2 regions of the Peribacillus sp. FW305-BF15 genome follow, and region 2 is predicted to be linked to the other one. Evidence: a T-box and tRNA genes for the amino acid it is inferred to sense, from the RefSeq annotation. Region 2 holds a T-box; the other holds one or more tRNA genes.
The links. The T-box of region 2 lies ahead of AC3WLU_RS24140 (valine--tRNA ligase). A T-box ahead of a tRNA ligase gene usually reads a tRNA of that ligase, here a tRNA-Val.
Positions count from the first base shown of each region.

Region 1: it encodes a tRNA-Val, which carries the amino acid that the T-box ahead of AC3WLU_RS24140 (valine--tRNA ligase) is inferred to sense. The anticodon was not compared.

Region 1 covers NZ_JBYSYV010000010.1:76,976-92,782, forward strand. The annotation lists gene AC3WLU_RS12520 (ATP-binding protein) at 1-1,352, opposite strand, end outside; gene AC3WLU_RS12525 (hypothetical protein) at 1,706-2,122, opposite strand; tRNA gene AC3WLU_RS12530 (tRNA-Val) at 2,733-2,804, opposite strand; gene AC3WLU_RS12535 (hypothetical protein) at 3,115-3,726, opposite strand; gene AC3WLU_RS12540 (hypothetical protein) at 3,672-4,151, opposite strand; gene AC3WLU_RS12545 (hypothetical protein) at 4,719-4,940, shown strand; gene AC3WLU_RS12550 (phosphatidylglycerophosphatase A family protein) at 4,958-5,515, opposite strand; gene AC3WLU_RS12555 (alpha/beta hydrolase) at 5,706-6,428, shown strand; gene AC3WLU_RS12560 (YjcG family protein) at 6,518-7,033, shown strand; gene AC3WLU_RS12565 (GNAT family N-acetyltransferase) at 7,038-7,466, shown strand; gene AC3WLU_RS12570 (hypothetical protein) at 7,626-7,889, shown strand; gene AC3WLU_RS12575 (spore coat protein) at 8,123-8,611, shown strand; gene AC3WLU_RS12580 (hypothetical protein) at 8,666-9,004, opposite strand; gene AC3WLU_RS12585 (ATP-dependent helicase) at 9,156-11,429, shown strand; gene spoVIF (sporulation-specific transcription regulator SpoVIF) at 11,550-11,804, opposite strand; gene AC3WLU_RS12595 (YjcZ family sporulation protein) at 11,917-12,066, opposite strand; gene spoVAE (stage V sporulation protein AE) at 12,169-12,525, opposite strand; gene spoVAD (stage V sporulation protein AD) at 12,542-13,567, opposite strand; gene spoVAC (stage V sporulation protein AC) at 13,571-14,041, opposite strand; gene AC3WLU_RS12615 (YhcN/YlaJ family sporulation lipoprotein) at 14,058-14,555, opposite strand; gene AC3WLU_RS12620 (DUF1360 domain-containing protein) at 14,848-15,213, opposite strand; gene AC3WLU_RS12625 (hypothetical protein) at 15,228-15,800, opposite strand.
Region 2 covers NZ_JBYSYV010000032.1:5,184-20,990, reverse strand. The annotation lists gene AC3WLU_RS24155 (bifunctional folylpolyglutamate synthase/dihydrofolate synthase) at 1-401, opposite strand, end outside; gene AC3WLU_RS24150 (ATP-grasp domain-containing protein) at 500-1,441, shown strand; gene AC3WLU_RS24145 (ATP-grasp domain-containing protein) at 1,410-2,255, shown strand; gene AC3WLU_RS24140 (valine--tRNA ligase) at 2,312-4,963, opposite strand; T-box leader at 5,006-5,234, opposite strand; gene AC3WLU_RS24135 (YszA family small membrane protein) at 5,461-5,652, shown strand; gene ysxE (spore coat protein YsxE) at 5,709-6,779, opposite strand; gene AC3WLU_RS24125 (LysM peptidoglycan-binding domain-containing protein) at 6,875-8,284, opposite strand; gene hemL (glutamate-1-semialdehyde 2,1-aminomutase) at 8,684-9,973, opposite strand; gene hemB (porphobilinogen synthase) at 10,014-11,006, opposite strand; gene AC3WLU_RS24110 (uroporphyrinogen-III synthase) at 11,003-11,800, opposite strand; gene hemC (hydroxymethylbilane synthase) at 11,800-12,732, opposite strand; gene AC3WLU_RS24100 (cytochrome C assembly family protein) at 12,742-13,572, opposite strand; gene hemA (glutamyl-tRNA reductase) at 13,583-14,929, opposite strand; gene AC3WLU_RS24090 (LiaI-LiaF-like domain-containing protein) at 15,183-15,665, shown strand; gene yihA (ribosome biogenesis GTP-binding protein YihA/YsxC) at 15,722-15,807, opposite strand, start outside.

The DNA.
Region 1 (15,807 bases), on a different contig from region 2:
CTTCCTTCTTTCATAATTTTCTTTAAAGAAGAGAAGTCTTGACTCAAGAAATTATCTGCCTCATCAACAAGTATCATTTTCGTTAATTCACGATAATCTCCTTGTATCGTACTGTGCCCTTTTGTAGACATCTGGGAATAGAAGGTGTCCAAAGTGATTCCTACTATCAAGTTCTGAACACTTGGATCATAACCAGCCAGATTTACTACCGTTACGCCTTGTATCATGTCATATAAGGACTTTGTATTCTCACTATTTGGAGAAAAGATCTCAAAATCATAAATTTGTTTTAGTGCTGCATAAAGACTATCTTCTTTTACATCCTCCCTATCCATTAATCGTTCAAATACATTATTTAATGTAGGTGGTACCAGACCCCATGTAGCCATATCAGCCTTATAAATACCAGCTTGTGAATAAGCTTCAATGATTAAATCATTCAATAACTGCTGTTGCTTTATACCTAAATTAAAAGCATTGGCAATTGTTTCTTTAATGGTACTAGCTGTATGCAAAGGCAATAACGGCTTTAGTTGTTTTCCTCTATATAAAGATAACGGATTATACGGAAGGTGATATGGATGATAAACTGTAGCGTTTGTCGCCCCTATAAAGTCATCTTTGATATAGTCACCTTTATAGTCAAAGATGAGAACATCAATAGGTGTTCCATTTACATTAGATAGAGAACCATCATGTATCTGTTTAATGAGCGATTTAGTAAACTGAGTTTTACCCGTCCCCATCGTACCAATAATACCTGTATTCGTATGCATGATTTTACTAGTCGTAGTTGGATACCAATACAATGGTTCATTGCTGTTGGGTGAATGACCAAAAAGAATTCTTAATGGTTCTGTTTCGTCAGGCAATTTTGTAACGGAAGTTTCTATAACTAGAGAACTGTTATGTGAGTCATGATTCGCCGTAACCGAAGCAATTGCATGGCTTTTTTCATAAATATTTTTCAAATTTTGCTTTTCTTCCGTTTGCAGTTCCTCAGGCATTTCCTCCTGTTTCATGTTAGGCATTTCGCCCTTCGTTTGTTTATATATATCCTCCCAGCCTTTTTTGAATCTCTCATATGCTTTTTGCATTGCGGATGGTGTTAAGTGGGTATAAACGTAGTAATTGTCTTTTACAAAGATATTTTTCTTTTTACTTCCATTTTTGGCTACGAAGTATTCTGAATCGGAAGTGCGGATTCCTGTGAACTCTATTGTTTCAATTGTTTTTTGTAAATCTTTTTCCATGAAGAACTGCCAGAAGTTGCGGAAGTTTTGTGCGTGTGATTTTTCTGCCCATCTGATTATTTCTCCATCTATGTTCATTTCAAATTCATGAGTGCTCATTAGTAAATCCTCCTATATTTCAACTCTTTATATATTAGATTACTAAATTTTAGCTGGCAAATATAAATAAAGATATTAAATGAATTGGTTCTGTTACAAAAATTTTTAGAGACTTGCAATTAATTTCAAATTTTTGGACATGACGATACTATTACTCTAAAGAAGGTGCGTGATCAAAGTTAGAAATCAGGTTTAAACCTAAGGTTTCTAAGACAACTCTTCTTTCTCTGGGTCTTGTCTTATTGGATATCAGTTTAATTTCTCACTCAAAAATTAAGCCAGAGAGATTCTCCAAGGGTGGCTTCTTTTTCTTGTTTTAGTTTAAAGTCGAGTCTCCATTTTCTTAGAGTACATTAATTTATTAACATTTTATCCAATTCACGAACTTTATCATATGACTCCAATAGTTGTTCAGGTATTAATGTTCTCCCATAATCCCAAGCATTAGTTTCTATTTCAGATTTCAGCTTTTCTTTTTCTTCTTCGTGACCATACATTAAAATCCTTAAATCATGTTTGTTTTTCTTAAAATCTAAATAATAACCAATCATACGATAAAGAATAATTTTAACAAAGTCTTCCTCTGTCTCTTTTATTCTAATTTTCCCTTTATAACCGTTAACTTGAAGGTAATTGAATTTTATAGTATTGGTCGATACGTTATAACTCATAGGTGCACTTAGGTTATTGTCAAATTCATAAATAATATCCAAATTGTGCTCATTTAATGTGTTATTAATTATCTTTCCGATATCGCTTATATAAAGCATTTAACAATCACTTCCCTTTTACAGACTTACCAAATTATAGTAGTAGATTAAATACTTCATCCTTTATCAATATAATAAACTGTTGAGGTATTAAAATCATCCGTTAAAAACAAAGGGAATATTTACTATATAATACTGAAGTGGAGGGTAAGGGTTGTAATTCTTCTCTATATTGTTCTACCATCATTTTAAGTGAAGGCATTGTATTATACTTTTCAAGCCAAGAAACATCGTTTGCTGATATTTTGCATAGTCTTCATGCGTCATGTTCAGGGCTTCCAGGAAGTATTCCCGTGCATGGTATTCAGTAGTGAGTAATCCAACACATTATAGTAAATTGGATTTTACCGAAGAATATGATTATGTACCTTTTAAAGAAAAGCCAAAAATACGGTCTTATTTTTAACCACCATCGTTAGCTGAATAAGCGAAAGGCTTTACCTACAGTTCATTGAAATATTAATCATTACAAATAATTGACCTGTATTAGGTTTAAATGTTGCTCTATCCGCCACCAATTCAGTAAATAATACATAATGAACTATATCTTTAAAAACAAAAAAAGACCCAAACCCTTGTTATATCAAGGATTTGAGCCTTTGGCAGTTGATGACCTGTGAGGGATTCGAACCCACGACCCCTTCCCTGTCAAGGAAGTGCTCTCCCACTGAGCTAACAAGTCGTATGTAAATCAAGCTCTATAGAGCTTGGTTTAAAACTTACTTAGTTGCTGACTTCTTTTCTGAACAAGATTTATTATATAGTGGTATTCAAAATAAAACAAGTAGTTTTGCTAAAAAAGTTTTTTTCAGTAAAGTGTGGTCTTAGGCGTTAATCCCTGAAAGTACGATCTGACCCCCAAAATTTCTCGGAATAGAATCTACCTCACCTTTTTCAAGGAGAATCCAGGGCTCCTAATCATACGTTTACTCGACTTTAATTAACAAATATGATGTCCATTTACTCAATCTAAGACTAAAGCAGAAAGATCTTTACATTGGAGAAGGGAATCTAGCAGCCTGAAAGTTTGTTAAAGATGCTTCTGCTAAAATTTCTCCGTTTGCATCTGCGCTAAATAATACTTGTACCCGATCTCCTGCTTGTAACTGAAGGATTGTAGTAACCGATAGTCCAATAGGTCTTGATTTCTCCAAGAAGTCATTAACAATATCTAAATTATCTCCGTTTACGTTAATGGAAATGGATGCGACATATCCTTCTTTTGAAGAACTCCTTTTTTTGTCTTTTGAAGGATGATGTTTTCTGCAATAATCACAGTTGCAACTATTTTTACTGCAATAATCACATTTGCAATTATCTTTTTTGTTTTTTGAGGAATCATTGCTTTTACTTTTTGACGGACAAAACGAGACTTTTGCTGTTATCTCATAAATTCCATCCTTAGTTGGAATAAATGTTGATATGTGCGGATTATATTCATCCGCTAAATCAAACTGTTCAGTTTGGAATAAAACTTTTACAGAGGGAGTTAACGCTGCTTCGTATAGTTGTGGTGTATTCTTATTAGCCCTGAACGCAGATGCTCTTACTAGATTATGTTTCTTATTGTCACAGTGACAGTCATTATGTTTCTTATGGCACAAATGACAGTCATCGGTTTTCTTTTGCTCACAGGTACAGTCACTGTGTTTTTTATGACAACAATGACAATCATCCGGTTTCTTTTGATGACAAATACAGTGTTTCTTATGGCACAAATGACAGTCATCATCTTTCTTTTGCTCACAAATACAGTCATTGTGTTTCTTATGACAGCAGTGACAATCATCCGGTTTCTTTTGATGGCAAATACAGTCATTGTGTTTCTTATGACAACAGTGACAATCATCCGGTTTCTTTTGATGACAAATACAGTCATTGTGTTTCTTATGGCAGCTATGACAATCATCCGGTTTCTTTTGGTGGCAAATACAGACATTGTGTTTCTTATGGCAGCTATGACAATCATCCGATTTCTTTTGGTGACATATACAGTCATTGTGTTTCTTATGGCAGCTATGACAATCATCCGGTTTCTTTTGCACACATTTCTTATTAAGATATGTGGTGTCTATAAAGGAATTACAATGTGAAATAGAATTATGATTTTTAATTATAATCACCTTTTTCTTTTTTATTTTCGGGTTATTTTATTCATTAAAAGAAAAGATGTTTGTACATATGTTACAAATTTGAAAATAAATCTAACTTAAACAGCAAAAATCTACTGGATTATATATCTTATTAAGAAGGTGGTCGTTAACAATAAGGAAGGTATTTTTGTGGATATAATCGGGGAAACATATTCTTTATTCTCAATCTGAAAATGAGGTGAGGTATAATCGCACTTCAGTTTTGGTTGATGAAGAACCTAGCTACTGAGATTCTAAGAGGACTGTTAGAAGAAAGGTCAGAAATTGAGTACATAAATTGTTTTTTTGTTAAAAACTCTACATATAATATTAAAAAAGTTATAATTTCATCTTCTTCCATTCACCCCACAATAAGACAGAACGAACATTCGCTTTTCACTTGCATACAAAACGTATGTTCGCATATAATGATAGCAAGCAAGTCAGCAAAGGAGTGACCGGGAATGAAATATATACTTCGTAAACATATGGAAGAAAATGCTCCATTAGAAATAATTTATCTCTCCGAACAAGGTAAGATTACACAACGGAAAATCCAGGTGCTTGAAATTTATCCAGGCCATATTCACGCATTCTGTTTTCTAAGGCAGACAAAACGGACATTTAAAGTAGCCAACATCCTTTCTGCCCGCCTCATTAAGGCCAGGTTTTACAGGTCTGGCTGAACATTGCTCTTCAAGGTTCAACCTATTAACTCTTCTTCTTCCTGGATGTCCTTTTCCTGTTCAGTTAACGATTCCTCTTCATCTCTCAGACGATGAGCTAACCTTGAGGCGGCACTCGCGGCAATGCTTGCAACGATGTCATCCAGGAAGGTATGCACGATTCCTTCTTGCTTCTTATCAAGTTCGTGTATGACGCCTATTTTATTTTTATCCAAATGGCCAAAGGTTGTTACAGCAATGCTTCCATAACCGAGTACTGCACCAAAGGCAATCGTTTCATCCACTCCGAATAGCCCTTCATCCGATTCAACAATCGATTGCAGGGGTTCAGATAGTTTTTTTTGCTCTGCCAGTTTATCCAGCTCCACACCGACTAAAATGGCATGTTGAATTTCCCTTTTCAACAGGACACGCTCAACGCTGTGGATGCATTCCTCCAGCTTAAGATCAGCCTTGTACGGGAACTGCAATTCATAAACGATTTTTGCAATTGCCTCCACACTGACACCACGCTCCAATAATGTTCGTTTAGCCGCCTTTGTCACTTCCCTGCTGTGCACGTGTACATCTGCCATTTTATTCGCCACCTTTTTTTGTATTATTTTTCTATATCCTTGTATTATAGCACCTTATAATTTAAATTTTTAGAAAATATAACGAAAATTTTATATTCCAAATTCTTGTCGCGGGAAAAAGTTGCAAGGCTATGCTAAAATAATCAAGTAAGTTGTTTTTCATTATTAATTATCATTGAGGTGCGGGAGAATGAGTTTACGCAAAGGCACAATTAAAGAGTACATGTTTAAAAGCGAAGCTTTAGCAGAAGAATTGGAATTGCTTGTCTACTTGCCTGCTAATTATTCGCCATTGTATAAATATTCGCTTGTGATTGCTCAGGATGGCCGTGATTATTTTCAAATGGGCCGAATCGGTCGGGTAGCAGATGAACTGTTAGGGAACGATGAGATCGAGAATATCATCATTGTCGGCATTCCTTATAAAGACCGCTTTGACCGCAGGCGCAAATATCATCCGGACGGGGAACAGCATATTGCATACATACGTTTTCTTGCCCATGAACTAGTTCCGTTTTTAGATGATGAATTCCCAACCTATCAAATGGGACATGGTCGAACTTTGATCGGTGACTCTCTTGGCGGTACAGTTTCTCTATTGGCCGCTTTGCAGTATCCGCATACATTCGGTAAATGCATCATGCAGTCCCCGCTTGCCAATGAAGCAGTAATGGATGCTGTACGTAATTTTGAGGATCCGCATCTCCTCGAACTTTACCATGTGATCGGGACCGGTGAAACGGATGTACCGACGACGGATGGCAATAAGGCAAACTTCATAGAACCAAATAGGGAATTGCATAAATTAATAAACCAAAAAGGATTTCCTTGCTTCTATGAAGAATTTGAAGGTAATCATACCTGGAAATACTGGCAGGCAGATTTGAAACGAGCACTATTGGAAATGTTCTAATTACTCGAAATCATCTGTTTGGGATGGTTTCAAGAAAAAAACATGTCCAACTATAATACAACAATAAAAAATATCAGGAGGTTTTATTTATGAAATATGGTGTTGCAATTTTCCCTTCAAAAAAACTTCAAGATTTAGCTAACTCCTATCGCAAACGGTATGATACGAAGTATGCTTTCATACCTCCGCATCTAACGCTTAAACCAACGTTCGAAGCGACAGATATGGAAATTTCAACAATCGCGGAACAATTAAAAGGCATCGCTCAAAAGTGCAGACCTTTTACGATGAGCGTAACCAAAACGAAGTCTTTCCAACCCGTAAGCAATACGATTTATTTCAAAGTAGAATTATCCGAAGGGCTTCAAGAGCTGCATGATGCGCTTAACAATGAGGATTTCATAAAAAGTGAAAGTGAACATGCATTTGTCCCGCATATTACAATCGCTCAAGATTTATCCGATAATGAGCATTCTGATGTTTTAGGCCAATTAAGCATGCTTGACATCAGCCATGAAGAAGAGGTGAAACGAGTTCACTTGCTGTATCAACTTGAAGATGGGGCATGGACCGTTTATGAAACATTTAGATTAGGAGCTGAATGATTTCGTGTTTGTAAAAATCGCAGAGAACAGCCAAGAGCTTGAAAACGCATATATGATTCGAAGAAAAGTGTTCGTCCAAGAACAAAACGTCCCTCTTGAAGAAGAGATCGATGAATATGAAAAAGATTCCACACATTTCGTTTTATATGATGAGCAGCATCAGCCAATCGGTGCTGGCCGCTTCAGGGTCATTGACAACATCGGTAAAGTACAGCGCATTTGTGTACTGTCATCGGGCCGTAAGAATGGTGCCGGCGCCATGATCATGAATGCTATTGAGGAATACGCAATCCAGCAGGAAGTGCCTCAATTAAAGCTTGATTCCCAAGTGCATGCCATCCCTTTTTATTCAAAATTAGGTTATGAGATCGTTTCCGACGAATTCATGGATGCTGGCATTCCTCATAAAACGATGAAGAAAACCATTTTTTGATATAAAAAAGCTGTCCTTTCAGTCTTCTGATTGGACAGCTTTTTTTGTTCGTTCATGGACTTAAATTATCGTTTTATGAAAAAAACCATTTCCGTTCAATGGCAATCTCATCAAAAATACATAGTCTATATATAGAAAGCAAGAAGGAGGGAAAATTTTATGGGTAACAATGATTTTAACCTGGATGAGTCTCAAAAAAGACTGATGGAGCTGCTGGTTTCGAGGACTTTGAGAAAACATGGTTTCAAAAAGGAAAAGGTCGATCTAACTGAAAAAGAGAGAAACAACCTTAAAGAAACCGTTCGTTATTTACAAGAGCAATCACTGAAAATCATAAACCAAGAAAAGAACATCACGGAACATGATGTTAATCCAGTTACCAATTCCATTCACAACAAATTCACGGATTCCAAAAATAAATGACGCACCATATCACCTAATCACCTTACTTGCTGGCGAGAAATAAGTAAACCGAGACATAGCAGCACTTACATTTCATTCCTAAAGCTCCAGCTTCTTTATTATTCATCCCCCACACACTAATACTTTCTCTAAGTATTTAAAAAATAGACGAATGAACTGATTTATTCGTCCAACCCGATTAACCATCAAAGCATATTTTAATAGGGAATAAAACCTAAGGAGGAAAAAACAACATGAACCAAAATGTATATCGTAGCAATTGTAACACACATGATGACTCTGAAAGGTCATGGTCGGCTCTAGATTCCGCTTCGAGGCATCCCCTTTCAGGATTCTGTAACGACGATGACACAAAGATTGACCAAGACGCAAGACAGGATAATAATCAAGTTCAGCTTTCTGAAGAACTTATTTACATTAAAGATTCTTGTAATGTAAATATCACTTCAACGGATGTTAAAGCGGCCCTCTCACTACAAGCTGCTCTACAAGCTGCAATTGCGGTCATCGTAAGCATTTCCGTTGCAGATGCTGATAATGCTGATAAGATCACTCAACAATTAATCCAATCTTCCAATGTTAAACAAATCACGCGCCAAAAAACAATTGTTGAAAACAGCCGTGATATCGACATTACAACAACTGATGCACAAATCGCTCTAAACATCCAACTTTTATTGCAACTATTGTTAGCCCTAATCGTGGAAATAGACATTCTTTAAGAAGTCAGCACAAAAAGGACACTTCACGTGTCCTCTTTTGTCTTTCTGGAGGAACTAGACAATTTCGTTGATGAACCTGCCTTTTCCTGTCATTCCAGCCGTTAAATCTTTCCTGACGCTCCTCCCCATTTCATGTTGATATGTGCCTGCTCCATATGCACTTACCCGAACATTATCTTGAATTTGATTTAATCCTTCAACGCTTTCCCTTTCCCTTTCCCTTTCCCTTTCCCTTTCCCTTTCCCTTTCCCTTTCCCTTTCCGACACCTGATCAAAACGGATGGGTTGAATGGGTGCCGCTCCTTTAACAATTCTTACTTTCCCTGCAGCTTCGACCGTTCGGTTGGCATATTGAATATAATCAAATTGTGTGACAGGTGCTATATATCCCATAGTAACCCCTCCTTATATTGAAATAGTTATGTTGTCATTTAATTCCCCTGCCAGAACAATATTTAAACATGATTTCCACATTCTTTTTTCCTAATCTTCTGGTATGATGAGTATTGCCGATATTTTTAATAGATTAGAGGTATCCATTTATATGAATCAAGCAAAATCTGGCAATGAAATCGTACATTTACATACCGTTTCAGCTGGTGAGCTGCAGACACTTTTTGAAAAAGGAAAACGTGATCAGCTTTCTTGTATCATTTGTCATAAACCAGTGAAATTATTTATTGGAATCCATGAGACACCTTATTTTTATCATAGCGACCCATCGCAGGGACCCTGTGAAATGCCAATTTCAGAATCCATAAATGAAGATAAGCCCTTAGAATATATGGAACAGAATGGATTTAGGATTCCAACATCACGAACCATTACTGAAACGAAAACCATTACCGAACCTTTCCTTAAAAGCCGCCCCATAACCGGCAATCCGAAATATTCAGATAAACCATATGACATGGCACAATCAGAGGAACCATACTTTCAAGAATTATCCTCTTCAGGGGTTGTTCTCGATGCAGAGCAACTCAAAGCGGTAATGACGATCGATGGACCCATCCTTGTCCTTTCAGGAGCAGGCAGCGGGAAAACACGCGTATTGACGGTACGCACTGCCTATATGCTCACAGTGAAAAAGATTGATCCCAAAAGTATCATGCTTGTAACATTTACAGCGAAATCCGCAAAGGAAATGCAGCAGCGTCTGCTCGGTTATCCCTATATGACGCCCTCCCTTGTTTCTCAAATCGTTAGCGGGACCTTTCATAGCATCTTTTATAAAATCCTGATTTTCCACGAACCAGCCAAATGGCAGCGCGATTTCCTATTGAAGTGGGAGTGGGAAAAAGAAAAGGTATTGAAACAGGCTGGCAGGGAATTGGAACTTGATGATAAGGAATTTGCATATGATCAGGCCCTTCAACAAATCGGGCTTTGGAAAAACTCTTTGGCCTTTCCAGAAGATATTCAACCTAAGGACGATTGGGAGAAATCGTGTTTATTTTTATATAAGAAATATGAAGAATATAAACAGCAAACAGGGAAGTATGATTTTGATGATATGCTTGTAGGCTGTTATGTATTTTTAAAAAATCACCCAGATTTTTTAAAGAAATATCAGCAAAGGTTTAACTATTTTTTGGTAGATGAGTTTCAGGATATCAATAAAGTTCAATATGAATTGATAAAACTCCTCTCTGCTGAATCAAAAAATGTATGTGCGGTTGGAGATGATGACCAATCCATCTATTCATTCCGCGGAAGCGATCCGAAGTATATTTTGAATTTCAATCATGACTTCCCTCGATCCCAAGTGGTGAAGCTGACGGAGAATTACCGCTCTTCCCATGAAATTGTCGCTACTGCGAACCGCTTGATCAAGCGAAACCAGAACCGGATGGAGAAAAGGATGAGGGCACAGCATGATTCAGGAAATCCACCTGTTTTATTTTATCCTTATGATGAAGAATTGGAAGCGACGATGATCGTATCCGATATCCAAGAGAAAATATCCAAGGGAGCAAACCCTAGGGACTTTGCAGTATTGTACAGGACACACACGATGTCCAGGGCCATTTTTGAACGGCTTGCCGCTTCCAATCTGCCATTCGTCATTGAAAAGGATGCGGATTCGTTTTATCAGCGCAAGGTCATTCGCGGCATGCTTGCCTTTATGCGCTTGAGTTTGTTCCCGCATGATAGCAAGGCAGCATCTGAAGTCCTTTCCTCCCTATTCTTAAAGCAAAGTATATTACAAGAGTTAAAAGCAATGACAATATTGCAGGATTGTGACTTCATCGATGCATTTGCTTTTGTTAAGACTGGACATGCTTTTCAAGAACGAAAATTAAAAACGATTCCTGAACAGATTCGGTCTTTAAAAATTATGTCGCCACTCGTAGCGTTAGAGATCATCGAGAAAGATTTAGGATACCAGGAATATGTAAAAAAACGCGGTAATGATGCGAACCTGGAAAAAGGATCCGATGACATCCGTGACTTAAAGGTGGCGGCAAATCGTTTTCCAACCGTCGCCGCTTTCATTGAACATGTCGATCATATGACTGCGATGGTCCAAGAGATTAAACAGCTATCGAAACACTTTAAGGACGCCATACAGCTTACCACCATACATCGTTCCAAAGGGCTTGAATATCAAACCGTATATGTCCTTGCTGCTGTCGATGGCAGCATTCCTCATGATTTCGCACTTGAATCTTACCGAAAAGGGGAACTATCCCCTCTTGAAGAGGAAAGACGATTGCTCTATGTAGCGGCAACGAGGGCTAAAAAGGACCTTTACCTTTCCATCCTGCAAACTAGACGCGGACGGACTGCCCATCCATCACGTTTTCTGAAGCTTTGACCAAAAGCCGATACTATAAATCTTGCAAATGGACTTTTTTAGTTTAAAAAACTGCAGGCAAACTCGCTTTTTTTCAAGTTTGTCTGCAGTCTGAAGGCCTGCATGATAGCAGGCCCTTTTTCATTTTTTATTTATCATATTGGATATCGTCCCGAAATCAAGTTTATTCCCTTCAGCTACGATGGAATGAACGATTTTATCTTCCGTTTCCTTATTGACCGGTTTATTCGCTATTTTCGAAACACGCTTAATGACGTTTCTAACCGTTGTTTCATCTTTGAAGTTGGCTCCTTGCAGCGAGTTTGCCAATTCTAATACATCTTTCATATTTACGCCGGTTTTACCTTCTATGTTTTTAAAAAAGTTATTATCCATACTTAAGCCCCTCCCTTTTCTGTACCTATCCTATGGCATTATCAGAAAAAAGTGCTAGGCCCATACAAAAAAATAAAAGGAATAGGCTTCTTCTGCCTATTCCTTTTACGCCTTAGCAGAAAGAAGCCCCTACAATGATCAATAGGATGAACAATACAACGATTATCGCGAAAGTAGAACCGCCGCCGTATCCTCCGCCATATCCGCCGCCGTATCCATAACCGCCGCCGCCACAACAACCGTAGCCACCAAAACCAAACATACATATCACCTCGCTCTCGCTAAAGCTTACTGATAACATATGTAGGTCTGGACAAATATGTATAGGCCATGTCCCATTCCAAGGCTGCCTATTTCGCTAATTTTATCCTTTTGGCCTGAAAACCAATGCTCCGATGAATCCAAAAATGATTGCTGCAGAGATACCGGAACTCGTAATTTCAAACATACCTGTCAGTACGCCAACGAGCCCATGTTTTTCCGATTCCATCATCGCCCCGTTCACCAGCGAGTTCCCAAACGAAACGATCGGTATGGTTGCTCCTGCACCGGCAAAGTCAACCAGCGGCTCATATAAATCAAATCCGCCAAGAACAGCTCCTATTACAACGAATAAGCTTAACGTATGTGCTGGGGTCAGCTTAGCAACATCGAAAAGCAGCTGGCCTACTACACAAATCAAGCCACCGATGACAAAGGCCCAAAAAAACATTGCTAACATCGAAATCCCTCCTTTTTCATGAATTCATCCCATACTCAATGGACACTGCATGGGCGATGCACGGAATCGTATCTTTTTGCTGGACGGAAAGCGGCGACAATAACGCTCCTGTTGCGACAAGCAGGATTTTTTTATATTTACCGGAAATCATTTCATTTAATATATGGCCGTATAAAACGACTGCCGAACATCCCGCACCGCTCCCGCCAGCCAAAACAGGCTGGTCCTTTTTAAAAATCATCAATCCGCAATCTTTGAATTTTTCCTGATTGATATTACAGCCCTTTTGTTTCAATAAGTCATGGGCTGCCTCACTCCCTATTTGACCTAAATCCCCAGTAATGATGAAATCATAATCATCCGGGGTCAAACCAGTATCTTTGAAATGGGCAAGTATCGTATCGACTGCGGCCGGGGCCATTGCTCCCCCCATGTTGAAAGGATCTTTCAATCCCATGTCAATGACCTTACCAATAGTGGCCGAGACAATATGTGGATATTCCCCTTGCTTGCTTCCATTAGGAGCAACCAGCGCCACCCCTGCTCCTGTTATCGTCCATTGGGCTGTAGGTGGCTTTTGGCCGCCATATTCAGTTGGATAGCGAAATTGTTTTTCAACAGCTGCATTGTGGCTCGATGCACCTGTCAACACATAGTTAGCCCCGCCATAATTAGTGATGAAGGCAGCTAGAGCAAGCCCTTCCATCGATGTGGAACAGGCTCCAAACAAGCCGAAATATGGAATTCCATTGGTTCTTGCCGCAAAGCTTGTCGGTGTAACCTGATTGATTAAATCACCAGCCAAGAAAAACTGTACCTGCTCCTTGTCAATCTCCCCTTTCTCCAATGCAAGCTCTACCGCTTTCTCCATCAAATGGCGATGAGCCTTCTCATATGAATCCTGCTCCATCCATAAATCGTCGTATAGAATATCGAAATCTCCCGCGATTTCTCCATTAGCTTCAAATGGCCCCCCTGTTACCCCTGTTTCCAAGATGACCGGTTTATTGGTGAACATCCATGTTTGTTTTCCCTTTAACACCGCTTAGCCCCCACTCATTAGGTAAATCGTTTTTATCAACGCCACGACAAAGGCTGAAAATACTCCGAATAAAATAACCGATCCGGCCAATTTAAACATATTGGATCCAACTCCAAGTACAAAACCTTCCGTCCGATGTTCGATTGCTGCAGAAATGACTGCGTTACCGAACCCAGTGACAGGGACGGCACTCCCTGCCCCAGCAAACTGGCCAATGCGGTCGTAAAATCCGAAACCGGTCATCAAAAGGGCCAGAAACACCATGGTAGCCGTTGTCGGACCTCCAGCTGTCTGCTCTGTAAAGTTGAAAAAATAAATATAGAAGTAGGAAATGGCTTGTCCCACTATACAGAAAATGCCACCTACTAAAAAGGCCTTCAAACAATTCTTCACTATTGGTCTTTTAATTTCATGCTTCCCTTGAAGCTCTTGATACGCATCCTGTATTGGGGTCGTTTTATCCTTGCCGCTCATGTGTTGAACCTCTCTTCTAAATTAATTCTTTTTGAAGTTCTTCAATTTCCTTGAACTTCTTCCTTGCCTTTTTCTCGGGAACATCCTTTTCCTTGAGTAACTCGTTCAACCTTACTGATTCCAAAAAGATTTTATAATCGCTTGAAACAATAAAATCATTCTCTGGAAACTTTTCTTCCAGATTTTCAGTCACAGTCTTTTCGATTTTCTTCATATGAAAACGTTGTAAGTGCTTAACTTTATAAGCGACGATAATCTTTTTCCCGTTTTTCACGACGATCACATCATAGATTGTGTCTTCATTAGCAACTGTTTCCTTTACCTTTGAGATCAGTCCCTTTTCATCCTTCTCATCCATTCCATTAATGATATCCATCGGTTCAGGATTCGTACGTTTAATCATCGCGAAATTCTCCGTTTTTCCATCATTCTGATTGCTGCACGCCGTAAGCACACACAAAACAACTATAAAAACCAGCCAGCTTCCCTTAAAATATCTTCCTTGTCTGAACATAGAATCACATCCTAATTTATCGTTCTATTGTTATTTTCTTGTTTAACGGTTTTTTTATGAATGGTAGGATTAGGAAATAAAAAACCCTTCCAAAATGGAAGGGTTTTTTCACTCAATAGCCTTTATTTTTATTGTTATTATTACAGCCACAATCTTTCTTGATTTTGATTGGCTGATCTTTTTTTATCGGTTTTGCATATGCCCATGGATTATTCTGTTTCTGATTCAATTCATGACTCCTCCTTTAAGATCTATATCATACTATATGAATGATAAGACAAGTTGTTTCCAATTAAATGTCCATAATTTTGCTGATTATGACCTCAATTATCGCTCCTACTGCTGCAACGGCAAGGATCAATATCAGTACGTCGCCTATAAACCAATGTTGGATATAAAGGAAAACCAGAAAAAGGCTGACCCAGACACCCACGCACCAAAAACAACTTAGCAATTGACCCATCCACCCCAGCAGACCCTTTTCTTTGGGCATTAAAAATATTTCCACAATTCCTTCTTCATTTTTTTCCTCTATCTCTTTAAAAAAGGGGCTGCGCAGCGGCTCCATGATTTTATCGAAAACGATCAAGCGTGTCAGTCTGAAGGAAGCCAAACCTAATATGATAAATAAGGTAAATTCATTTTGTGGGGGAAACATTTAATATTGCTCCTTCACTTGGATTCTTCAATTATTTTGGCATCGATGATATCCGGCAGACCCACGAAACGGATATGGTTCCCTCTTTTAATTTTCACTGATTCCCCTCTCATGCCCAACACATGAAACCGAAGCTTTTCTCCGTTAATTACAGCCTCACATAATGGTTTTGGAAAACCTTGATGATTGGATAGGCGGGAAATGATGTCACGGGAAGATTCTTTCTTCTCCACCTTTTTCCTTTTTCTCTTAACTGGCTTTTCATTTTCCTGTTCTATTTGTTCAGTATGTTCCATTTTTTCAACCGGAGCTTGCTCAGGGACATATTCTTCCGTGATTTTCCTTAATCCCGTAATCTCTTTTTCAATTTCCTTCATGGCATCATAAACACCAAATTCGCGTTTGACCTGTTCGATTTTTTCTTCTTTATGCTCGGCCTCTTCCTGAAGTTCCGGCTCAGCGCTGTCTTGAGGTTTAGCCTTTTTCGTTCGAAAATCACTTTGCATATTTCCACGCAGATCTGATATTTTTGCTTGATCGACATATATAAGTGGTTTGGATTCCTTATCACCATTTTTCCCTGACATGAAAACC
Region 2 (15,807 bases):
CTAAAATAAGAGAATGCCATTGCAGTCAAAATTTCGAACTGGGTGGGACCATTCCCCTTGCTGTCCATCTCATGGATGATCGGCCAAAGCTTCCGGAAGACATCGATGAATTCCTGATCACTGATTTCATCCTCATTCACCTTCAGCTGTTCATTCATCCGTATTAAATAAGGAGAAGTGAAGGAAGCGACCCGAATCCCTTGGGCAAGCAGAATCTCTTTAATATATTGCAGTGTCGATCCTTTCCCGTTGGACCCCGCAATGTGAATATACTTTAGCTCCTTGTGCGGGTCGCCTAATTCAGTTAACAATGTTTCCATCCGTGACAGGCCAAAATTCATGCCCAATCGAACTTGGCGCCGTTCAAAAAATTGATTGATTTCCTTCATGGTTGTAACCATTATCGTGGAGCCTCCTCTTTCTTTATACCGCTCTTATGCGTTAAGATTATTTTATCAATATATGTACGATTAACCTAGATGAAAGGTAGTGTTTTACCATGAAAACTTCAGATTTCCACTGTTGGATTGTCGTCAACGGCTATTTACAGCATGATAAGTTTTCCAGTTTAGCTTTGTTCATTAAAGAGGCGGCTGAAAGGAAAGATATCACGGCAACCCTTATCCGCAATTCAGATCTCATGCCCATAATCGAAAAAGGAGTGCCGCTGCTTAAAGGAAACTTTGATAAGCTGCCGGATTTTGTTCTGTTCATGGATAAAGACATTCATTTGGCGCGCCATTTGGAATTGCTCGGCATCCCCGTATATAACAGCAGTGCAGCAATCGATATATGCGACAGCAAAGCAAAAACACATCAAGCCTTAACAGGGCATGACATACCGATGCCGAAAACCATATTTCCCCCTTTTACGTACGAAGGGATTGAAAGGGTCAATATGGATGCTTTTATCCAAATCGGCAATGAACTCGGTTATCCTCTTATCGTTAAGGAAGCATACGGTTCTTTTGGGGAACAAGTATATTTAATCCAATCAGAGGATGAGTTACTGAAGACGGTTCGTGATCTTGGCCACAAACCATTTATCATCCAGGAATTCATCGAGCACAGTAAAGGTCGGGATATTCGCGTCAATGTCGTGGGCAATCAAGTCATAGCAGCGATGCAACGTCATTCCGAACAGGACTTCCGAGCTAATATGACTGCCGGGGGGCAGGCTGCACCATATATCCCCACCAGTGAAGAAGCACACCTTGCCATTCGATGTGCGCAAATTCTGGGTGCCGACTTCGCTGGCGTCGATTTGCTGTTTGGTGAAGAAGGTCCGCTTTTGTGCGAAGTGAATTCGAATTCGCATTTACTGAATATTTTTGAATGTACAGGCATCAACATCGCCGATAGCATGTTCGATTATATCTTGAAAGAATTAGAAAAAGGAAGTGCATCTGATGAAAAAACAAGCAGGCTGGTTGATTTATAACCGTGAGGATGCCTTGAAAAATAAAGGATACATAGATTGGATGCTTGACGAAGCCAGTAAGCTTGATCTTGATTTACACTTTCACTTTCGGGAAGACCTTAGGATCGGACATCGTTTCAACAAGTTGTATGTGGAACATGAGATGCAGCCAATTTCATTGCCGGACTTTGCCATCGTCCGGACCATCGATCCTTTTTTCACTAAGCAACTTGAGCAATTGGGGATTGCTTGCTTTAACTCCTCCTTCGTATCGGAAATCGCGAATGACAAAGCAAAGACGCATCAATATTTGTCCTCGCTGGGGATTCCAATGGCCGATACCGTATATTGTAATGGAAGGCCGAGTGCCGATGACATGGAGCTCCCTTTCATTGCTAAAGAAACAAGCGGCCGCGGCGGGAAACAAGTATTTCTAATCGAGCATGCCGATGATCTTGCCCAGCTGAAAGATGGGAATTGGATAGTTCAAAAACCTGGCTTATTCGGTAGGGATATCCGCGTTTTTGTAATTGGAAAAAAAGTGAAGGCTGCTGTACTCAGGGAATCCGCTTCCAGTTTCAAGGCAAATTATACGCTGGGCGGATCGGCTTCGCTATATGAGCTGACTGCATCTGAATTAGCCCTTGTTGAAAGAGTAATGGGTTCATTTGATTTCGGCCTGGTCGGTATCGATTTCATATTTGCCGAAGATGGCAGCCTCATGCTGAACGAAATTGAGGATGTCGTTGGGAGCCGGACATTAAGTGCACTAAGTGATATGAATATCGTATGGGAGTACCTTACATTCATAAAAGAAAGCATATCCTCTTCTTAAATAGCATGTAAACAGAAAAAGGATGAACCGGCTTCAAGCTGGTTCATCCTTTTGTATTACAGTTGTTTCAGTTCGCTGATCCTGTGGATTACAGAGTCGCGTTTTTCGCTATAGTCTTTTTCCTTGGCACGTTCTTCTTCGATGACGCTTGCCGGCGCCTTTTTAACGAAGCCCTCGTTGCCTAATTTTTTCTGTACACGCTCAACTTCTTTATTAAGTTTGTCGAGTTCTTTTTCAAGACGTTTCACTTCTTCGTCAATATTGATCAGTCCTGTAAGCGGAAGGATTAGTTCTACGCCAGTTACGACAGCTGTCATGGCTTGAGCAGGCTCTTCGACTTCGATTCCGATCGTCAATTGTTCAGGATTACAGAAACGCTCGATATAGCTGCTGTTTTTCTGTAATGTCGCTAAGATGGCCTCATCTTTCGCTTTTAAAATCAAATTGATTTTTTTGCTTAACGGTGTGTTCACCTCAGCACGGATATTACGGACGGAGCGGATGATTTCAACAAGCAGCTTCATTTCCTCGGCTGCAGCCGTATCTGTCAACTCTTCATTCACTTCCGGCCAAGCGGCAACAGTGATGGACTCACCTTGATGCGGTAGGTTCTGCCAGATTTCTTCGGTAATGAATGGCATGAACGGGTGTAACAATCTCATTGTGTTATCCAGTACATACGCCAGGATCGAGCGCGTCGTTTTCTTAGCCGCTTCGTCTTCTCCATATAGCGGAAGCTTCGCCATTTCAATATACCAGTCACAGAAGTCATCCCAAATGAAGTTGTATAGCACACGGCCCACTTCACCAAACTCATAACGGTCCGCAAGTCTGGTTACGTTGGAAATCGTTTCATTCAAACGCGTCAAGATCCATTTATCGGCTACAGACTTCTCACCGCTTAAATCGATTTCGTCATACGTCATGCCATTCATGTTCATCAAAGCAAAACGGGATGCGTTCCAGATCTTATTGGAGAAATTCCAAACTGCTTCGACTTTTTCCGTACTATAACGAAGGTCCTGGCCTGGCGAGCTGCCCGTAGATAAGAAGTAACGCAGGGAATCGGCACCGTATTGATCGATGACATCCATCGGATCGACACCATTGCCTAGCGATTTACTCATCTTGCGCCCCTGTTCGTCACGAACCAGACCGTGGATCAGCACATCTTCAAATGGTCGTTCACCTGTGAACTCAAGAGCTTGGAAAATCATCCGCGATACCCAGAAGAAAATGATATCATAGCCTGTCACAAGTGCCCCGGTTGGATAGTAACGTTGGAAATCGACACTGTCCTTGTCAGGCCAGCCCATAGTCGAGAACGGCCATAATGCCGAGCTGAACCATGTATCAAGGACATCTGTATCTTGTTCCCAGTTTTCAGCGTCCGCCGGCTCTTCATGACCTACATACACTTCACCTGTTTCTTTATGGTACCAGGCGGGAATGCGGTGTCCCCACCAAAGCTGACGGGAAATGCACCAGTCGCGGATATTTTCCATCCAATGCAGGTACGTTTTCTCGAAACGGTCCGGTACGAAATGAACTTTTTCCTCATCGGTTCCTTTTTGAAGCTCAACGGATGCATCAGCCAGCGGCTGCATCTTAACGAACCATTGTGTCGAAAGATATGGTTCAACAACAGCACCGCTTCTCTCTGAATGGCCTACTGAGTGAAGGTGATCTTCGATTTTGAAGAGTACTCCTTCTTCCTGAAGGTCCTTGACGATTTGCTTACGGCATTCAAAACGGTCCATGCCTTCATATTTACCGGCCTTTTCATTCATCGAGCCATCTTCATGCATGACAAGGATGCGCTCCAAGTCGTGACGGTTCCCGATTTCGAAGTCATTCGGATCATGAGCAGGAGTAATTTTGACCGCGCCTGAACCGAATTCCATATCGACATAATCATCACCGACAATCGGGATTTCCCTGCCTGTAATTGGCAAGCGGACCTTTTTGCCGATCAAGTGTTTATAACGGTCATCTTCAGGGTGTACAGCAACAGCAGTATCGCCAAGCATCGTTTCTGGACGGGTGGTGGCAATTTCAATTTCACCCGATCCGTCAACCAATGGATATTTCATATGGTAAAATGCGCCTTGCACATCTTTGTAAATGACCTCGATATCGGATAACGCCGTTTTCGTTGATGGATCCCAGTTGATGATGTATTCGCCGCGATAAATCAAGCCCTTGTTATAAAGCGAAACGAACACTTCGCGCACTGCTTTTGAAAGACCTTCATCCAGGGTGAAGCGTTCACGGGTATAATCAAGTCCAAGACCTAGCTTTGACCATTGTTCACGGATATGGCTCGCATATTCCTCTTTCCATTTCCATGTCTCTTCCACGAATTTTTCACGCCCAAGGTCATAACGGCTCACGCCATCCGCACGAAGTTTCTGTTCTACTTTCGCTTGAGTGGCAATACCGGCATGGTCCATGCCTGGTAACCATAAAACATCATAGCCTTGCATCCTTTTCATGCGTGTCAATATATCTTGAAGTGTCGTATCCCAAGCGTGGCCAAGATGCAGCTTACCTGTAACGTTAGGCGGCGGGATGACAATCGTGTATGGTTCTTTTTTATCGTCACCCGTCGTTTCGAAAAACTTTCCATCAAGCCACCATTTGTAGCGGCCTTTCTCTATCGTCTGCGGATCATATTTAGTCGGCATTGAAATTTGGTTCTCTTCCATATCATTTCCTCCTTTTGGGCATAAAAAAAACTTCCATCATCTCAAAAGGACGAAGGAAGTTGTTCGCGGTGCCACCTTTTTTCCGAAAAAGAAAAGAATCCCTTTCGGCTCTCAAATCGGATAACGGCTCTTCACCGGCCTTCGTTACTAAGAAGTTCACGAAGACTGCTCGCGGACGACTTCGGATGCTGCTGCCTGGAAACCTCGCACCAATTTGGTTTCCTCTCTGAAAAGTGCATTTCATCTTACTATTTCCGGTCTTTGCATTGATTTATATTCATATGTAAAAACATTGAATGCATATAGTATATAGTACAAAAAACATGGGGCTCCAGTCAATCATCTTTTCGCTTACTTTCTCAGGAATCATCCCATTTGATGCATTCATGTTCATTTTCTTTATTTTATCCTCCAGAAACAGTGAATGTGACGGCTGTTTCACCTTTTTCACTGCCCACCCATAGAATATAAGAAGTCCTAAAAAGGAAGGTAATAATATGAAGCGAAGATATACTCCCTATACTTTACCGCCTTGGGTGAAAAAATTCCGCGGTGTCTGCCAGCAGTTCATCGTCCCCTTTATCGTATTCCAAGGATTACGTACGCTGATTTTCCCGACTTTTTTCGATATGCTCCTGCTTATCGCGTTTATTTTCCTGGCCATGTCTTTGTATTTCGAATGGATTTAATTATTCCCTTACAGCAAAAAAATATACATGACTGGAGATGATCCAATCATGTATATTTAGCTTGGGGGTGATTGTTCTTCTTTGGCAGCCTCGGCAGCCGCCTTTTTCTTCTGTTCGATTTCTTCGATTCTCATCACCATATATTCAATATTTTTCAATAGCCAAAATTGCCGCTGTAGTTGCGTGACATTATCAAGCTCTGAACGATGGCCCCTGCCATCGGAATAACCCTTCACTAATTCCAAAGCTGATCCAGGGAATGCCAGATAACTTTGCATGAGCAATAATTCTTCTTCTTTTAACGGAAAATAACGAAAATAGTTATATAGCCAGTCAACACAGTCATCGCATTGGACAGGATAGGTCCTGGCCGCTTTAACGAGAAATGGCAGTAAATCGAAATGCGGCGGAGCCGTATTCGAATTCTCAAAATTGATGAAGTAGCCATATCCCCGCTCATCATAAACGAAATGTTTCAAAGAAACCTTTCCGTGCGTTACCACGGTTCGAACCTTTTCACTATCCTTCGTTTTTTCATACCAGGTTTCAAACTTCTTGATCGAGTACTTCAGCGCCTGTGAAATATCAGTGTAGAAAGAACAAACCGTGAGTTCGAATGGAGACATATACCACTTCTTTTCACAGCTGACAATATACTCTTCTATAAATTCCTTTTCGTTATTCCAGGCATCAAGCGTCCGCTCATAATGTGCTTCCCGTTCCTCAATATCCACTTGCATTTCCTTAACAGAAAGTGTATGCATCCGAGCAAGCTCCCTGAACAATTGCTTATGCTTTTCATCGCGCTCCCCGTCCCTTTCATCATTGAGCCAGGGCATCAGGTAATACAAACGTCCATTATGCAGAACGGCGTAACGCTGATCCATCGTTTGATAAATGGGAACGATTCGATTATAGCCGCGATGGTACAGTTTTTGAACATTTTTGATAAAATCAATGCCGTTATGCGGTGACATGGATTTCAAGGCAAATGTACCGCGATCACTGTATACTTTTTTTACACGCCCGAAGTCCTCAATATATTGTACATACATGGCATATTCCTTCAATACGGTCTCCGTGTCCCGATCCCGATTGGCAGGCTGCTGATTCTCGTTTTCCCTCACGAGACTCACTCACTTTCTCTAAAAAAACTAAACAATCCGCTTCCTCTAGCATTTAAAAAACAGGAGCAGAGCATATGCCCTGCTCTCTGTCCCGGTCAATTCTTATACGCAACCGCCTTCGGTATATAAATGACTTGCCCTTCATGGACGTTCTGATTCGACTCCAATTCATTGCTGAAAAGGATCGATTGAACCGTAACATCATATCGTTGAGCCAAGTCATCAAGCGTTTCCCCTTGCTGAACAATGCAAACCTTCATCCTTACCAGTTCTTCTTCTTGTTTCCGTCCGAATAAATCCATGATGGAAAGCTGCTTTTCATCATGATCGGCCGTTTCTTTTTCATCACGTTCCGCTGCTTGTTTCCTGCCTTTGAAACTCTTACCCTCCTTAGCCGGAGGCGCAGGTCTTTCCCTCTTTTTGAATAGATCGCTTATGGACGAATTAGATTCCTCTTCCTGCTCCACCTTCACATTCTCATTAAGGATAGGACCCGCTGTAACGGCATCGTCTTCCTGCCGGATGACATCCTCGGTTTCTACATTTAAAACTGGGCTACTTTCATGATTGGTTGCTTGACTTGGCTCTTCTTCTACTTCTTCTACTTCTTCTATAAATGTCACTCTAGGAATCTCCAAGGAATCCTGCCTGCTTGGTTCTTCCTCCAATTTTGCCTCTCCCATGGAAGGTACCTTTTCCGGGGAGTCAGGCGGATCACCAATTACTTCTTCCTCCACAGCTTGAGCTTCTTCCTGTCTATGCACTTCCGTTTCCCATTCCTCCTCTTCAGGATATGGTGAAACCGGAATTTCAAAAACGGGAGCATTATGCTGATCGCTTAAATAAATCGGTTCCTCTTCTTCTTCTTCATTTGCTTCAGAAACCCGTTTTGACTCTGCAGAAAAAGGCGCGTATAACTCTTCTTCCTCCTCATCACGGAAAACGGGCTGAAAATCCGGGATTGGCGGCACTGCGGCTGCATAAGGAATATATGACTCATTTTCCCCATCCGTTTCTTCCTGATCCTCCGTTTCCCCAACTTCCTGCTCAGTATCAAACCGTTCTTCCACATATGAATCATTATAGATTCCGGTTATCAAAAGGTCAGCCTGCAATTTCAAGCAGTTATGCTCTGGCATGGCATAATCAAAGCTTTGAATCGAGACATCAACCTCATCCAAAGAGGCAATCCGATTATTCGGAATCGTTATATCAACCGGAAAACGGTGTGTGAACTCATTAAGTCCATTGGGATGCCTCTCGACCTTTTGAACCGCTTTTGGCAAAAAGGTCTGCGAAAACTCCTCTTCTTCACCATTTTGCGAGTCTTTGTATTCACCGCTTAAATCCAACGAGCCTCGTATAAAAACATACTGATCACTTTCTTGAATCGACACATTTGGATCAAGGGAAATAGAGTATAGCTCAGCCACTTCCTGTCCCTTCTGGAACCAAACGGATTCCTCTAAAGAAAATCGTAAATACGATTCATTTTCTTGCGACAAGACAACTCCTCCTTTCAGCTTCATGAAACGGTACCTATACCAATATCAATCTATGAAGGGAGGAAGCTGTTTATTCCTTAATTCATTTGCAGCTCCCCTTAGATATTCCCTGAATTAAAAGAAAGAGGTTCAATTTTCAGGCTAAATCAAGCGGGAATAACAATCAGCTAGAAAAGCTGCTCGGCATACCGCCATATTAATTCCCAACAGCCTATTAATTCTGCATTCTACCAATTATACCATCTCCAATTAATTCGGCCGTGAACGTTAAATTCGGTTCTTCCACGTACGGATTGAATTCAAAAAAACTGGCTGCATTTCTCCAAAAGTTTTTGGAAAAATGGCAGCCAGTTCAAATTTATCATTATCGAATATCGCGGTAGCTCATGAAGCCTTGAATCATTTTTTTAATTTGGCAAAAGCCTGTTCTGCCGCAGCAATGGTTTTTTCGATATCTTCATCACTATGTGCAGTGGAAAGGAATAACCCTTCAAACTGTGACGGCGGCAGGTAGATGCCTTGATTCGCCATTTCCCTATAGTAGGAAGCAAAGAACTCTAAATCGGATGTTTTTGCTGTATCATAGTTTACGACATCCTCATTAGTAAAGAAAAGTCCAATCATGGAACCGGCACGGTTGAATGTATGGGGAACACCGTACTTATCCGCTGCCGCTCCAATTCCTTTTTCGAGCATATCCCCTTTTCGGGTGAACTCAACATAAGATTCTGGAGTCAATTGGCTCAGCGTTTCAAGGCCGGCCGTCATGGCAAGAGGATTACCGGACAATGTTCCCGCTTGATAGATTGTCCCACTCGGGGCAATTTGTTCCATGAATTCGCGCTTGCCTCCAAATGCTCCGACAGGCAAGCCGCCGCCAATTACTTTCCCAAGGCAAGTCAGGTCAGGTACGATGCCAAAATAGCCTTGTGCACAATTATAGCCGACACGGAACCCTGTCATGACTTCGTCAAAGATCAATAAAGCCCCGTATTGGGTCGTCACTTCACGTAAGCCTTCGAGGAAACCAGGTTGTGGCGGAACCACACCCATATTCCCTGCAACAGGTTCTACGATGATACAGGCGATGTCTTCGCCAAATTGTTCAAACGCATATTTGGTTGCAGCAAGATCATTATATGCTACGGTAATCGTATTTTTTGCAATGCCTTCCGGTACACCTGGGCTATCCGGTAAACCTAATGTTGCAACGCCGGAACCCGCTTTGATCAGCAATGAATCGCCATGGCCATGATAGGAACCTTCGAATTTCAGGATTTTATCACGGCCTGTTATGCCTCGTGCCAGCCTTAGCGCACTCATCGTCGCTTCGGTTCCTGATGATACCATCCGGATCATTTCAATCGAAGGCACCCGTTCCATGACCAGCTTGGCCAGTTCATTCTCAATCAGCGTAGAGGTTCCAAAGCTTGTACCTGACTCCGCTACTTTTTTCAATGATTCCACGACACGGTCATTCGTGTGACCCAGGATGAGCGGTCCCCATGAAAGAACATAGTCGATATATTCATTTCCATCGATATCATACATTTTCGAGCCTTTTCCACGCTCCATGAAAATGGGATCCATGTCCACAGATTTGAAGGCACGTACCGGGCTGTTCACGCCGCCTGGCATCAAATTTTTTGCTTCGGCAAAAGCTTCTTTCGATTTTTCATATGACCGCATGATTCAATCCCCTTTTTCCATTACAGGTTATATTTTTTTATCATTGATTATCTTCGTTAATCCAGCGTGCTACCTCTTTTGAAAAATACGTGATGATCAAGTCGGAACCTGCGCGTTTCAAGCCTGTCAGCATTTCCATCACTATCGCTTTTTCATCAATCCAGCCGTTTTGGGCAGCAGCTTTGACCATTGAATATTCACCGCTGACATTATAGGAAACGATCGGAAGATTAAAGTTATTCTTAACGTCCCTGATGATGTCCATGTAAGAAAGGGCCGGTTTCACGATTAGGAAGTCCGCACCTTCAGCAACATCGCTTTCAGCTTCACGAAACGCTTCAAGGCGATTGGCGGGATCCATTTGGTAAGTTTTCCTGTCGCCAAATTGCGGCGCACCATTCGCGGCATCACGGAATGGGCCGTAAAAAGCCGAAGCATATTTCACCGCATAGGACATGATCGGAATATCTTCATAACCCGCTTCATCCAGACCTGCACGGATGGCCGCAACGAAACCGTCCATCATATTGGAAGGCGCAATGATGTCTGCGCCGGCCTCAGCCTGGCTGATTGCCGTTTTGGCAAGAAGGTCAAGAGAAGCGTCATTAAGGATTTTTTCCCCTTCAACGACCCCGCAATGGCCATGGCTTGTATACTCGCAAAGGCAGGTATCCGCTATGACAATAACTTCAGGATATTGTTTTTTAATAAAGCGGGTTGCTTCTTGCACAAGTCCGTTGTGATGAAATGCCCCTGTTCCCTGTTCGTCTTTATCATGATCAAAAGGGACACCGAATAAAATGACTGATTTAATGCCCAGACTCACGACTTCATCCATTTCGGCACCCAGATTATCCATGGATAGCTGATAGATACCTGGCATGGAGTTGATTTCATTTTTCACATTTTTCCCGTCGATGACGAAGATCGGATAAATCAAATCCTCTTTATGCAATTGTGTTTCACGGACTAAAGCCCTCATGCCAGCACTTGCACGCAAGCGGCGGTGGCGATTGAATGGAATGTTTTTCATTTGAAAGTTCCTCCCTGTTTATTTCTTTTCAAGATAAAGCGTATTAACTCCGCAACCATGGCATCCGTCGTATAAACATCTGGACAGACATCGACGGATAGCCCATGTTTTTCAACAGTTTTAGCGGCAATCGGCCCGATGCAGGCGATGATGATCCGGTCTATGTATGTATCCAATTCATGGCTTTTCATGATCTGTAAAAAATGATTGACCGTCGATGAACTCGTAAAGGTCATGATGTCGATTTCATGGTTCTTTATAAGCTGCACCAGTTTTTTTTCACTGCTTCGAGGAAGCACTGTATGATAAATTATCACTTCATCACAGATTGCTCCAGCTTCATTGATCGCCTCCGCTATAACCGCCCTTGCGAGATTTCCTTTTGCCAGCAACACTCGGGCACCCGGATCTAGCAGGGTATTGAACTCCGCCACGAACCCTTCGGCAACAAACTGAGCTGGAACGAAATCCGCCTTATAACCATGCCGTTTCAGGGCCGCTTCTGTTTTGGAGCCGATTACGGCTATTTTCGGAAGCTTCAAAGGCTGGTTTCCAAGAAGCCTAAAGAAGAAATCCACCCCATTTTGACTGGTCAGAATGATCCAGTCATATGTAAGCAACTCTTCAAAACGCTGATGCACATCTTCCATATGATCTGGAAGGGTGAACTCAAGCAATGGAACAAGAAGCGGCGTTCCGCCATTTTTTTCGATCGACTCTTTTAAACCATCTGCCTGTCCTTTCCCTCTGGTGATCAATACCTGATAATCCTTAAGAGGTTGAACTGGGTTCATTACTGATTAAGCTCTTCTTTTACGCGATCGATCAATTCTTTACCGCCCATTTCGCTAATCTGTTTGGCAGCAGCATGCCCAACCGCCTCTGGATCAGCACCTTCAACCATTTCTTTATATATCACCTTTCCATCCGGGGCAGCGACCAAAGCCGTCAAGGAAACGGACCCATTATCTTTTGCCACCGCAAATCCAGCAATCGGCACCTGACATCCGCCTTCCATTTTATCCAAAAAGGCACGTTCCGCTTCAACCGTCCTTTTCGTTTTTTCACAGGTCAATTTCGCAAGTTCCGCCAGCAGTTCTTTGTCGTCTTCACGGCATTCAATGGAAAGAGCTCCTTGTCCAACTGCCGGAATGCAAATATCTTCATCTAAAAATTCCGTTACGATGTCCTGCTCCCAACCCATTCTTGATAGTCCGGCTGCCGCTAAAATGATAGCATCATAATCTTCCGTTTTCAGCTTATTCAGACGGGTATCGATATTTCCGCGAATCCATTTAATTTCAAGGTCCGGCCTTCTAGCCAAAATTTGCGCGCCACGCCGCAAGCTGCTTGTACCTATGATGGAACCGGGCTTCAGTTCGGAAAGGGTTTCATGGTTCTTTGAAATCAAGGCATCCCGATGATCCTCCCTCGGTGGTATGCAGCCGATCGTCAAACCTTGAGGCAGCACTGCCGGCATATCCTTCATACTATGTACGGCCATATCAATTTCTTTATCCAGCATCGCTTGTTCGATTTCTTTAACGAATAAGCCCTTTCCGCCGACCTTGGAAAGTGTTACATCAAGGATTTGGTCACCCTTTGTGACAATTTCCTTCACCTCGAACTCGTATGGGACCCCAAGTCCTTTAAGTTGATCGATCACCCAGTTCGTTTGGGTGATCGCTAATTTACTACGTCTTGAACCGACAATTATTTTTCTCATAGTTTCCTCCTATGTATTCCAAAAGTGGAATGTTGAAAGGCTTCCGAAAAGGAAAAAGTTAATTAACACAATCATGAAAGATCCAATATTCAGAAAGGCTAGCGTCCTTCCATACATTTGTTTCCGAATTTTCAAGTATAAAAACATACTGTAAGCAATAAGCAAAATAAATGAGCCGATGATCTTCATGTCCAGCCAGGATACCCCAGGGACTTTTATATAAGCCCATTGAATCCCGAGGATGAGGGAGACCACCAATAATGGAACACCTATAACTGCGAGGACATAGGACATATGCTCGAGCTTTGTTAAATCGCCGAGTCGAAGCAGGCGTTTTCCCCACTTCTTCCGTTTCAATAAATCATATTGAATTAAGTATAAAACTGAAAAAACGAAAGAAAGCGTGAATGCCCCATATGATAGGATCGCAAAAGTGATATGTATGAGCAATAGCTCTGAAACCAGGCGCTGTGCAAGCACTTGAGATTCTATCTGAACAGGTGCAAAGGTATGGATGGCCATAACCATGAAACCTAATACATTCGTAAAAAAGACCGTAAAATCGACTCTTAGCAATCGGTTAATGATCAATGATAGCGATATGAGGACCCAAGCATAAAAATATAAGCCTTCAAAAATCGTCAATACCGGGAACCTTCCCGTTTTCAACACATACAGAAACAAAAAAATTGTTTGCAGCACCCAAACAATAGAAAGCAACCAGAAGGCGACCCTGTTCGCCTTCTGGTTATTATTAAGGAAATCAATAAAGTATAAAAGCATACTGATGGCATACAGCAAAACAGTGGCTTCATGCAATCTTGTCATTAGTAATTCCATATCTACCTCATTACTGGACAGGAACTGGATTCAATAGGGATGACTTGGAGCTGTTCCGTTCTTTTTCATCCCCAACCAGCTGGTCTTCAATCAATTCCTCTAAATGGAAGATTTTCACGAAATTATTTAATTGCTCTTTTGCATTCGGCTCATCTGCCAGCTCTTTTGCATAAAGTATCGGATCTTTCAGCATTTGGTTGATGATGCTTTTCGTATGCTTGTTCAGGACTTTTTTGTCACGTTCGCTCAAATGCGGAAGCTTTCTTTCGATGCTTTCCATCGTTTCCCTTTGTATCGATAGGGATTTTTCCCGTAAAGAAGAAATGACGGGAACCACACCAAGTAAATTAATCCACTGGTTGAAGTCCACGATTTCTGATTCGATCATCATTTCTATTTTCTCGGCTGCTTTTTTACGTTCTTCGATATTGGCTTGCACGATCCCTTCCAGATCGTCAATGTCATACAAGAAGACATTTTCCAGCTCGGCCAATGTTGGATCAAGGTCACGCGGCACTGCGATATCGACCATGAAAATAGGACGGCCCTTACGAAGCTTATTGATGAATGACATCATTTCTTTTGTTACAAGAAGATCTTTTGCACCAGTGGAAGTAATCAGGATATCGGTATCCACTAAAGCGCATTGAAGCTCTTGCAGCTGTTTGGCCGTACCATTGAATCTCTCAGCCAGGTCGACCGCTTTCTGAAAGGTGCGGTTAATGACCGTAATGCTGTCGGCGCCATTGCTATGCAGATTTTGAATGGCCAGCTCACCCATCTTACCGGCCCCAAGAATCAAGACATTCTTGCCATTCAGGCCTCCAAAGATTTTTTTTGCAAGCTCGACTGCCGCATAGCTGACGGAAACGGCATTGGTATTGATTTCGGTTTCCGAATGAGCTTTTTTAGCTAATGTAAGGGCTTGCTTGAAGAGATGGTTAAAAACGGTACCGATCGTATCTTCCTTCTGCCCTAACAAATAGCTTGAACGTACTTGTCCCAAAATCTGAGTTTCTCCCAGTATCATGGAATTCAAACCGCAGGTAACTGAAAATAAATGCTCGACAGCCCCATCGCCTTCATAAATGAACAGATATTTAGAAAATTCTTCTTTATCGATGTTAAACCATTCCGAAAGAAATTCCTTGATATAATACCTGCTTGTATGGAGCTGGTCCCCGACCGCATAGATTTCCGTCCTGTTACATGTTGAAATAATAATATTTTCCAAGATGCTTTTTTTATTTTTAAGAGCTTTCATTGCCTCGGCAAGTTCGGCTTCGTTAAACGATAGTTTTTCCCGAATTTCTACAGGGGCAGTTTTGTAATTTATACCAACCGCTAGAATATGCATCCTTTTGTTTTGCACCCCCAAAATTTTTCATGTAAATTAATTATACCATGTACTAAAATGGATTCACGCAAATAATATGAACAGTTTATGAAAACATATGCTACCATGAAAAGACAGCCAAAACGCCTCAATGCTACAAAAGGTGTCTAAGCGGGATTTGTAAAGTTACATACATATTTCGACATTGTGTACAAAAGTACCATATCAAAAATGGCAAAAAACTTCAAGTAATCGAATTGCATAGGAGGATAAAATGAAAACGCAACGTATTTTCCCAGGAATCGTTTTAATCGGTTTCGGGCTCTATTTTTTTCTTGAACATTCCCAAATCGAAATCTTTCCGGGCTTTTTCAGCTGGCCCACTTTATTATGTATTGTCGGTGCCGCCTTCCTGATTCAGGCATATAGCGGTAATGAATATGAGTCCATCCTGCCAGGCGTCATCTTACTTGGGTTCGGTGCCCACTTCCACATCGCCGAGAACCTGGAGATTTGGCCGGATGATATAGGTATCTTTATTTTAATCATCTCACTGGGATTTATTCTCCGGGCACGTAAAACAAATTCTGGAATGTTTCACGGGATGGTCATATTCATCGTCTCGATCACATTCTTATTCTACGATAAAATCACAACGTCTTTCGGGATTGTTGAAACAACCACCGCGAACATCGAAAGGTTTTGGCCCTTTGCCTTGATGGCGATCGGCATTTATTTTTTGGTTCGAAAAAAGTGAAGATTTTCGATTACATAATGAAAAAGGGTATTCCAGATGCGGAATACCCTTTTCTTTTACATATATTTCTTAAGGACGCCCCATGCTTGTTCCTTACCTTCGCCTGTTTCACCAGAGAATAGAAGCAATTCATCTTCTTTTT